One region of the Agarivorans sp. Z349TD_8 genome, then DNA from elsewhere that is predicted to be linked to it. Evidence: predicted binding sites of a transcription regulator. Region 1 holds the regulator's gene; each other region holds the start of a gene.
The links. Region 1 encodes MetJ, which represses methionine synthesis genes. Its sites were predicted from a motif close to TAGACGTCTAGACGTCTA; they were not measured.

Region 1 (3,288 bases):
CCCAAGCGTCACCGTGCGTTGTTCGCTATCACTGCAAATAAAACCTGTCACCACAATTCGGCAAGCGGGTTTATCCGCTAAACACGCCGCCAACAAGGGGGTACTGCGCGCAACATCTACCTGCGGTTGGGCCGCTAATTCGGCTTTGAAAAACTGTCGTGAATCCATCCACTCCGCAGCACAGTCTTGTTCGCTTAAAAGGGCGGCCAATAATCTTGCTGACCAACGCTCACCATAAGAGAGTAGTTCGTTAATGATAAAGGCATTAATATCCGCCTCTAGCAAATGAGCAATTTGTCGATGCTCTGCGACAAGCTCTCGCTCGATCACTTGCGCCCTCGATTCACTCAATAAATCCTTAACTAGCTGCGCCTGAAACTGAATCAAAGCGGCTAAAGCTTCCGCAGCGGCATTATCGGCTTGTTTCGCCAAATCAATGATATTCAACAAACGATTGGTGGTTTTACCCGCAGCCGATACCACAATGAGATCTTGCGCTTGCGAATGCTGCGCAACAATACCCGCCACTCGTTTGAAACAGCTAGCGTCAGCGAGGCTACTGCCACCAAATTTATGGACATGTCTATTAACTACCGACATGAAGTTCTCCTGTACAACTTTTAGCCAAACGAAAGATTGGCAAATGCCTGCTGTAAATCATTCACTAAATCTTCCGCTTCTTCTAAACCAACCGATACCCGTAACAATTGCGCCGATATTCCCGCTTCGGCCAATGCCTCAGGCGACATTGCCGCGTGGGTCATAGTTGCTGGATGAGCGATTAAACTCTCTACCCCGCCCAAAGACTCAGCCAAAGAAAACAACTGTAAGCCTTTCAGAAATTTCACCATTTGAGTTTCATCTAGCGCAACTTCAAAGCTTAACATAGCTCCAAAGCCAGATTGTTGTTGTTGGGCTAACGCATGACCGGGGTGCTCTGCTAAGCCGGGATAATAAATCGCAGACACCAAAGGCTGCTGCTGCAGGCATTGAACAATAGTTTGAGCATTGTGTTGGTGAACATTCATCCGAGCTTTCAGAGTTCTTAAGCCCCGCAGAGTTAAATAGGAATCAAAGGCTGAGCCTGTTAAACCTAGACAATTCGCCCACCAGCTCAAGCTTTCTGCCAATAACTCAGTTTTTGCCACAACCATACCCGCCACCACATCAGAGTGACCATTAATATACTTAGTCGCCGAATGCACCACAATATCGGCCCCCAGTAAAATTGGATTCTGTAATACAGGCGACAAAAACGTATTATCCACAACTACCAAAGCCCCCACAGCATGCGCTTGTTGAGCTATTTTTTGAATATCCACAATCCGCAATAACGGGTTGCTGGGAGTTTCTAACCAAATTAACTTTGGTTGCTTGGCGAGGGCGGTTTGCAAGCTCTCGCTATCATTTTGATCGATAAACTCGACTTCAAAGGCCTGCTTCTTCGCCAAACTGTCAAACAGGCGATAACTTCCGCCATAACAATCGTGCGGTGCGATCAACAAATCGCCAGGCGCTAACAAAGCGGTCACTAAATGAACGGCCGACATGCCGGTATTGGTGATCACCGCCCCTGCACCATGCTCTAGGTTGGCAATCGCATCGGCTAATATTTGACGGGTTGGATTACCAGAGCGACTGTAGTCAAACTGCCGCTTTTGCTTAAAATCGGCGAAACTATAATTACTCGACAAATAAATTGGCGGAACCACCGCTCCGTGTTGGCTATCACTCTCAATACCACTGCGAACCGCAATGGTGGCGGCGTGAAGATCTTTTAATGACATGTGTTCACTGACTCCCTCTAATTATGCTGCCACTTTACCACTCCCCGTAAAGACGTCAACACTTCTAGACGTCTAAATGTCTTTGCTCTTGGATTGCTAAGTGGCTTTTCCCCCGTTACAATAGGGTTTCTTTGGTTTGGTGTGTATTCAAGTATGTCGACAGATTGGAATGGTGAGTGGATCAGCCCTTATGCTGAACACGGAAAAAAAAGCGAACAAGTAAAAAAAATAACGGTATCAATACCTTTAAAAGTATTGAAAATACTGACCGATGAGCGTACCCGTAGACAAATTAACAATCTACGACACGCCACCAACAGCGAGTTGCTCTGCGAAGCATTTTTACACGCTTACACTGGGCAACCCCTGCCCGATGATGCCGATCTACAAAAAGATAGACCCGACCCGGCCTTAGAAAAAGCCACCGAAGCTGAATTGGATAAAGAAGATTAAGATTTTGCAAAGCCGCTCATTGAGCGGCTTTTTTGTTAAATACTAGACAAACACTTTTGAATAAGCTCACTTATCTTGCAGGAACAACCGCCCACGGCAGAGAGTTAAGCACTTGCTTGTACTTTATATGACTTTTTATTTCGTCTAAACATACATAAGCCAGCAATACCAAATGCCGCAAGAAATATCGTGGATGGCTCGGGAACAGATGAAACACTAATGTTATCGAAACTTTGACCGAGTCTGTTATTAAACAAGCCAACTTGTCCTTGGCTGTACAAACTGCTGGTTAAGGTAGTGACCAAAGTACCATTCACAAATGCTGAGTAGGTATCTCCGAACACATCGATTTTTAAATGAATATCACTTTTAGATGGGAATAATGCACCAGAATGCTTTAAAGCTGGTGAATTGCCACCATTTACGAATTCGTGCCAGTAAACCCCGGTACCTCCACCACCAAGACCTCCTGTGATTAAGGCTATTCCGTTAAAAAGCCCCCCATTGTATGAACTACGAAGAACTACACCGCCATCCCATACATCATTAATATCCAATTCAACAGAAAAATCCCTTAAATCTGTCGGTAACAAGCTAAATGCTTGATTCCCTGATGTAGACTGGTATGCACCACCTTTATCATTCCAGCTACCCTGTTCATTTCCCCATAAAGGAGATGCGGCAGAATCAAAATCATCTGTAAATATGACTGCCGCAATGCTTGACCCAGCAATCGACCAGATTAAAATAACCTTAACTACAAATTGAAAATATATTTTCATTGCAAAAATTCCTTTTAATTGTTTAATTCTAAATTACGACTGTTGACACTGCTATATAACGTCCCAACACAATCCTTCAAAAATTCAATATGGTTTTCTCCCTCTAAATAAAGAAACTATATCTACAGATTCATTCCGCTTAAACATTCTCAAAAAAAACATAACCTATTGAATTTAAAGTGCATGTCAATAAAAACATTATAATAAGAAAGGTTATGTGAATTTAAAAACATAGAGGCGACTACTTTTACTCAATCACCTTAGAT
Region 2 (3,288 bases), 1.1 Mb from region 1:
GATTAAGCATCAATATGCCTTCGTTGCGGCCGCGTAAAATCGCTAAGGCGCGGTGGGAAGGAACTTTACTGAGCGCTTCTTGGTAATCGAAGTAGTCTTGGAATTTTTGGCCTGTTTGCTGCTGTCCTTCAATGACCGTTGTACTCACTAAGCCTTGTGCTTGTAATAATTGGCGGAGTGATGCAAGCAGTGGTGCTTGAACAGCAAAACGTTCCATGAGAATAAACTTGGCACCATCGAGGACGGTTTTACTGTCGTGAAAGCCTGCTTGTGGATTGAAGTAGGCCGTGGCAAGTTGCTCGGGGGCGGTATCGGGTTGAGCTAATAGTTGCTCTGCCAGTGGCTCTAAACCCGCTTCAATGGCAATTTGTCCTTTGGTTCGGCGCTTTGGCTTGTAAGGCAGATAAAGATCTTCGAGCTCAGTTTTGGTGTTGGCTCCCATAATTAGCTGTTCGAGTTGCGGGGTTAATTTTTCTTGTTCATGAATCGATTTTAGAATGCTGCTGCGTCGTTGTTGCAAGTCGCGCAGGTAAGTTAAACGCTGTTCCAATAATCGCAGTTGACCATCGTCTAAACCTCCGGTGGCTTCTTTTCGGTAGCGGGCAATGAAAGGAACGGTGGAGCCTTCGTCTAGTAATTGAATCGCAGCACTGACCTGCGCTGGCTTGGCCTGAATATCGGCGGCAATTTGTTGTTCTAGTGTTGACATATGCTTGCTTACATTGAGAGAGCCGCAAGGCGGCAGATAATGGCCACTATCATATGGCGTTCTGTTTTTGCTTCAAGTATAAATTGGTCTCGGCTAGTAATTGGCATAAGCTCTGCTCGCAAGGTCGAACCGCCTAGCAAGTTCGGTGCTTGATTTATAGGGCGCGCATTCGATCGGCTTTCAGTCTAAACCAATAACCAACAGCTATAAATTTAATCACCAAAGACAAACTGCGCTTAGAGGCCTGGATGTTATGAAAAGTAATTTAATAACTCGTGCCGGTTGGCATAAACTCGACCAAGAGTTGAAATACTTGTGGAAGATAAAACGTCCGGAGGTGACTCAGGCCGTCTCTGAGGCCGCCGCCTTGGGTGACCGCTCGGAGAATGCTGAATATAAAGAAGGGAAGCGAGAGTTACGCCGTATCGACTCTCGTTTGCGTTTCCTAAATAAACGTTTAGATGTACTGCAAATTATTGATCATTCTCCGCAACAAAACGGCAAGGTCTATTTTGGGGCTTGGGTCGCCTTAGAAAATGAGGATGGGGATAAGGTACGTTATCGAATTGTTGGCACTGACGAGATTGATCCAAAGCTGGGTTATATCACCATCGATTCACCGATGGCGCGTGCTTTAATTGGCAAACAAGTGGATGACGATGTATTTGTGAATACTCCTGCAGGCATCAAGGAATGGTGGGTGACGGCGATTCAATATCAAGCATTTGAAGAGTACGAGGATGGATCTTGAGCACTGAGCCTAATTTGCTGATGTTGAATTATTTTCATTTAAAGCAAGTAATAACATGAGCTGATTGACTATATAGAAACTCTTCTTCATATTTAGCGGTATAGACGTCCAAATGTCTTTTATGGAGAAGGTTAATGGGATTTCATCACGCACAACAAATTGAATCACTCAATCAAAGCTTAAGCGAACTTAATCGTGATATTAACGTGTCCTTTGAGTTTTTCCCGCCAACCACCGAAACCATGGAGCAAACGCTTTGGGCTTCTATCGAGCGTTTACACACTCTAAAACCGAAGTTTGTCTCGGTCACTTATGGCGCGAATTCAGGGACTCGTGATCGCACCCATAAGGTGATTAAGGCGATTAAAGACAGAACTGGTTTAGCTGCCGCGCCTCATCTTACCTGTGTTGATTCTACCCCTGAAGAATTACGGCAAATTGCTCGCGATTATTGGCAAAGTGGGATCCGGGATATTGTTGCGCTGCGTGGTGATTTACCGGTCGGAGCGGCCAAACCCGAGATGTATGCGAGTGACTTGGTCAGTTTATTGAGGGAAGAGGCTGAGTTTGATATTTCGGTAGCGGCTTATCCTGAAATGCATCCTGAGGCAAAGAGTGCGCAGGCAGACTTGTTGGCTTTAAAGCGAAAAATGGATGCGGGTGCTAATCGGGCTATTACGCAATTTTTCTTTGATGTTGAAAGTTATTTGCGCTTTCGTGACCGTTGTGCAGCGATAGGTATTGAGGGCGAAATTGTCCCGGGAATTTTACCTGTCTCTAATTATAATACTTTGAAGAAGTTTGCTTCTTTTGCCAACGTGAAGGTGCCACAGTGGTTACATAAACAGTTTGCAGGTTTAGAGCATGATCAGATGACTCGTAATCTGGTGGGGGCGAGCGTGGCTATCGAAATGGTGAAAGTCTTGTCGCGTGAAGGGGTCAAGGATTTCCACTTTTATACCCTTAATCGCTCCGAACTTTCTTATGCGATTTGTCATACTTTGGGGGTCAGGCCTGAGCTTCAGGCGGTGGCTTGCTAGTCTAGCGGCTACCAACAGCAGTCCCCAGCGGCGCGAGCAGACTACTTGAGCTTGACCAAGCTTTCCGCGTGGATGATTGTTAAATGGGCTGAGGGGCATGGAGAATCATCAGACCTTTATCATCCCGCTCGGAGAAATAATGCGGACTGTGTTTATAATAGGGTGCTCATCGCCACGCTGAGTAACCACATCACCAGTGCATAGTACCAGTTATTTTGCAAAATTCGCCGGCTCGAACAATGATAACGGCCGGTCATGGTGAGGCCTACTCCCGATAGAGGGCTGCTACCAGTTGAAATGGCCCAAGAGCTTAGGAACAAAAAACCCAGTTGGCTGGGGCTTGGCTCCAACGGCAGTAATAAGGGACTGGCCAGCGAAATGCTAATCACCGGATGAATACCGAGGATGCCAGCAATAATCATCAGCGCCAATACTGTCGCAAATACGGGGGTTGTAAAGCTAAAATTTGCGAGGTTGATTGTGTCTGGATAGGCTAACAGGATCCCTTTGATGCCTGCCGAAAATACCCCTGCAGCAAGAAACAGCAGAAACTGACCGCCGACATTGGGCAGTTTGTGATTAATGAACTGACGAACGCTAGTGCGCGATGTACCTTGATTAAAGGCGAGTGCTGCTAAAGGGGCAAGACAGGTGATGATTAAAATAATGCTTAAGTCTGGTAAACCAAAGTGCAAGCCAATTACCAATAGCGCTAAGCAGAGCGGGATCATTAAGCTATCCGGTTTGATTGGGTAGCCTTCGAAGTTATCTCGGTGTTTTAAATATAC
Region 3 (3,288 bases), 370 kb from region 1:
TCGCCATTGAATTAGGTTGGCGCTGCCCGCAACTTTACTGCGACGTGCCGATAACACGATTTCTGGTCGTGTAAATGCACGTTGATAGAAGCGTTCTGCTTGTTGAAAGCAAGCTTCAACCTGTTGCGAAAGTTGTTGCACCTTAAGATCCAAAAAGCCGAAAGGATAATCGCTGATTATACGCTTTCGGCTGCTTCAAGCTAGTGAAGCTTGGGTTTATAGGCCAGCATCGGCTTTCAGGGCTTCGGCTTTATCGGTTTGTTCCCATGGGAACTCGTTGCGACCAAAGTGACCATAAGCGGCTGTGGCTTGATAGATGGGGCGCTCCAGGTCGAGCATTTTCAAAATACCATAAGGGCGAAGGTCGAAATGCTTGCGTACCAAGGCAATCAATTTGTCTTCAGCGAGTTTACCACTACCAAAGGTTTCGATACTAATAGAAGTCGGCTCGGCGACTCCAATCGCATAAGACACTTGAATCTCACAACGCTCTGCTAAACCTGCTGCGACAATATTCTTGGCGACATAACGGCCTGCATAAGCGGCACTACGATCCACTTTTGATGGATCTTTACCGGAGAAAGCCCCCCCGCCATGACGCGCCATGCCGCCATAGGTATCCACAATGATCTTACGGCCAGTTAAGCCACAGTCGCCCATTGGCCCACCAATGACAAAACGACCTGTGGGGTTGATATGGTACTGGGTTTTGTCATTGAGCCACTGTGCTGGAAGCACTGGTTTAATGATTTCTTCCATTACCGCTTCACGCAAATCTTCGGTGGAAATGCTGTCGCAATGTTGGGTCGAAAGGACTACTGCATCGATCCCGGTAATGATGCCATTCTCATAAGCAAAGGTAACTTGAGATTTTGCATCTGGGCGCAACCAGCTTAAGACTCCATTCTTGCGAACCTCTGCTTGGCGTTTGACTAGTAGGTGAGAGTAGGTAATAGGTGCTGGCATAAGCACATCGGTTTCGTTGGTCGCATAACCAAACATTAAACCTTGGTCTCCGGCACCTTGTTCTTCTGGTCGAGCACGGTCAACGCCTTGGTTGATGTCTGGAGATTGTTTCCCAACCACGTTTAATACCGCACAAGAATCTGCATCGAAACCCATGTCGGAGTGGGTATAACCGATTTCTCGTACCGTTGAGCGAGCTAATTCTTCAATATCCACCCAGGCTGAGGTTGTGATTTCCCCGCCAACCATCACCATGCCCGTTTTGACGTAAGTCTCACAAGCTACACGGGCTTTGGGATCCTGGGTTAAAATTGCGTCCAATACAGCGTCAGAAATTTGATCTGCAATTTTGTCTGGATGCCCTTCAGACACTGATTCTGAAGTAAACAAGTGTGTAGTCATGTGATTGGACTCTCTTAGAATGTAATGTTGATGACGTATAGATGGATGACCATCTGGACGTCTATTCTAGTTTCGCTGACTTTATTTTTCCACTCTATTCGCTCATTAAATCATGAATCTGCGAATAATCTGTGAGAATGGCTACCCTCGCGACTGAATCAGGGGGCTTGCAGCAATACTGTTACCGGGCTTAAAGCCCACTTTACTGATGATTTTTATTTGGGAAGCGCTGAATCAAATGTTATGTACCATATAACAAGTCGCTGCTGAGTGTTGCCGACGAGGGACGAAAAGAACAAGCTCAGCAATTGTGCTATCGTTCTTGGCGATGACTTTAACTTTGGGCTCGTGCTTTCCGATGTGATGGCTGTATATCTGGGTCATTTACTATTTTGAACCGTAATGCCTGATCCTTACGCACAGCGATTGCGAGTTTAGCTTGTTTTACTATCCTCGTGACTTTCGTTGATCTGACGTTTGATTTCAGGATTGTTACGCAGTGATTGCTTCAATAGTTCAGAATATAGTGATTTCCCTTTCAAGGCTTGGGCAATGAAGGTCGCTCCTAAACAAGTAACCAGTAACGGCAAAATGAGCTGGTAGTTATCGGTCATCTCAACCACTAAAATGATGCCGGTGACTGGCGCTCGAACTGTTGCGGCAAACAGAGCCCCCATGCCAGCAATGGCAAAGATGCCTGGTTCAGGAACCAGGTCAGGAAAATAACTTGCCATTAAGCTGCCATATGCTAATCCAAGCAGAGTGCCCAGTGCGAGCATGGGAGAGAATACTCCCCCAGGTGCAGCCGAACCAAAACTCGCAATGGTCGTAAATAAGCGAAGCACAAACAATAACAGGCAAACACCCCAAACAATTGGATTTCTAAACAACTCGGTGATGAGTTCTACTCCGCCGCCGGTGATATCGGGAACCAAGCTTTGCAGGGTCGCAAATACTGCACCAAATGCCGCACCTGTCATCACGATCCGCGAAATTCGGTTTTTTTGGAGCTGTTGTACTTTAGCCGTGGTACTCAAGACCCAACGGTTAAAGTTAACGCCAACAATACCAAAAATAATTCCTAGTAAAGCGAATAACCACAGAGAGTTGAGTGCTGGAATCGAAAAGTTCGGAATATCCATCACTGCCGATTGGCCATGAATCGAGCGCATCACAATGGTTGCCGCGGCGCTAGACAAGGTGACGCATTTGAATGAGGTAATGCTATAGCGAAATTGCGGCCGCATCTCTTCAATTACAAATAGCACGCCGGCCAAAGGGGCGTTAAAGGCGGCCGCTAAACCAGCGGCAGCACCCGCCGCTGTTAAGATATGGGTGGCGTGTTGATAACGTTTGGCCCTGCCGGCAAACATTCGACCTACCGAACCACCGATTTGAATCGAAGGACCTTCTCTTCCAAGTACCATTCCGGAACTGATGGTGAGCGCCCCAGCGAAGAACTTTATCGGTAGCACTCGACGCCAACGGATATCATGTAAGCCATCCAGAGCGCCTTCTAAGTGCGGGATCCCGCTTCCTGAAGCTTCCGGCGCAAAGCGAGCCGTTAACCAAAATCCCAAGGCGGTGATCAGAGCGCCAATCAAGGCACCTGCGATAATACTTAAGAAAGGACTTAGCGAAGCGCTCTCGACTAAGTGAATCCGAAAGTCACCAACCCAATTAATCAGTTCTTCAAACATCGCGATCACTAAACCGACGGTTGCGCCAACAAAGCCAGAAAGAGCAATCAGAACCATGTAATCGTATTGGGTGGTAAAGAATTTAGGGGTGGTTCGGTGCTTGATTAATCCACCTTGAAAAAACCGAAAGTTGGGAGACTTAGGCATTTTAAATCTAAAACCTTAATAGCAAGAATGACTTCAACGTATGAATAATTATTCATACGTCCATAAAATTAAT

Region 2: the regulator MetJ is predicted to act here: its motif matches at 1,554-1,571, upstream of metF (methylenetetrahydrofolate reductase).
Region 3: the regulator MetJ is predicted to act here: its motif matches at 1,415-1,432, upstream of metK (methionine adenosyltransferase).

Annotation. Positions count from the first base shown of each region.
Region 1 covers NZ_CP194037.2:4,405,265-4,408,552, forward strand. The annotation lists gene metL (bifunctional aspartate kinase/homoserine dehydrogenase II) at 1-600, opposite strand, end outside; gene metB (cystathionine gamma-synthase) at 621-1,787, opposite strand; gene metJ (met regulon transcriptional regulator MetJ) at 1,941-2,240, shown strand; gene ACRRS1_RS19895 (PEP-CTERM sorting domain-containing protein) at 2,345-3,022, opposite strand.
Region 2 covers NZ_CP194037.2:513,268-516,555, forward strand. The annotation lists gene ACRRS1_RS02225 (Tex family protein) at 1-709, opposite strand, end outside; gene greB (transcription elongation factor GreB) at 963-1,460, shown strand; gene metF (methylenetetrahydrofolate reductase) at 1,595-2,500, shown strand; gene ACRRS1_RS02240 (hypothetical protein) at 2,653-3,288, opposite strand, start outside.
Region 3 covers NZ_CP194037.2:4,035,832-4,039,119, reverse strand. The annotation lists gene ACRRS1_RS18060 (SprT family zinc-dependent metalloprotease) at 1-141, opposite strand, end outside; gene metK (methionine adenosyltransferase) at 217-1,368, opposite strand; gene clcA (H(+)/Cl(-) exchange transporter ClcA) at 1,803-3,215, opposite strand.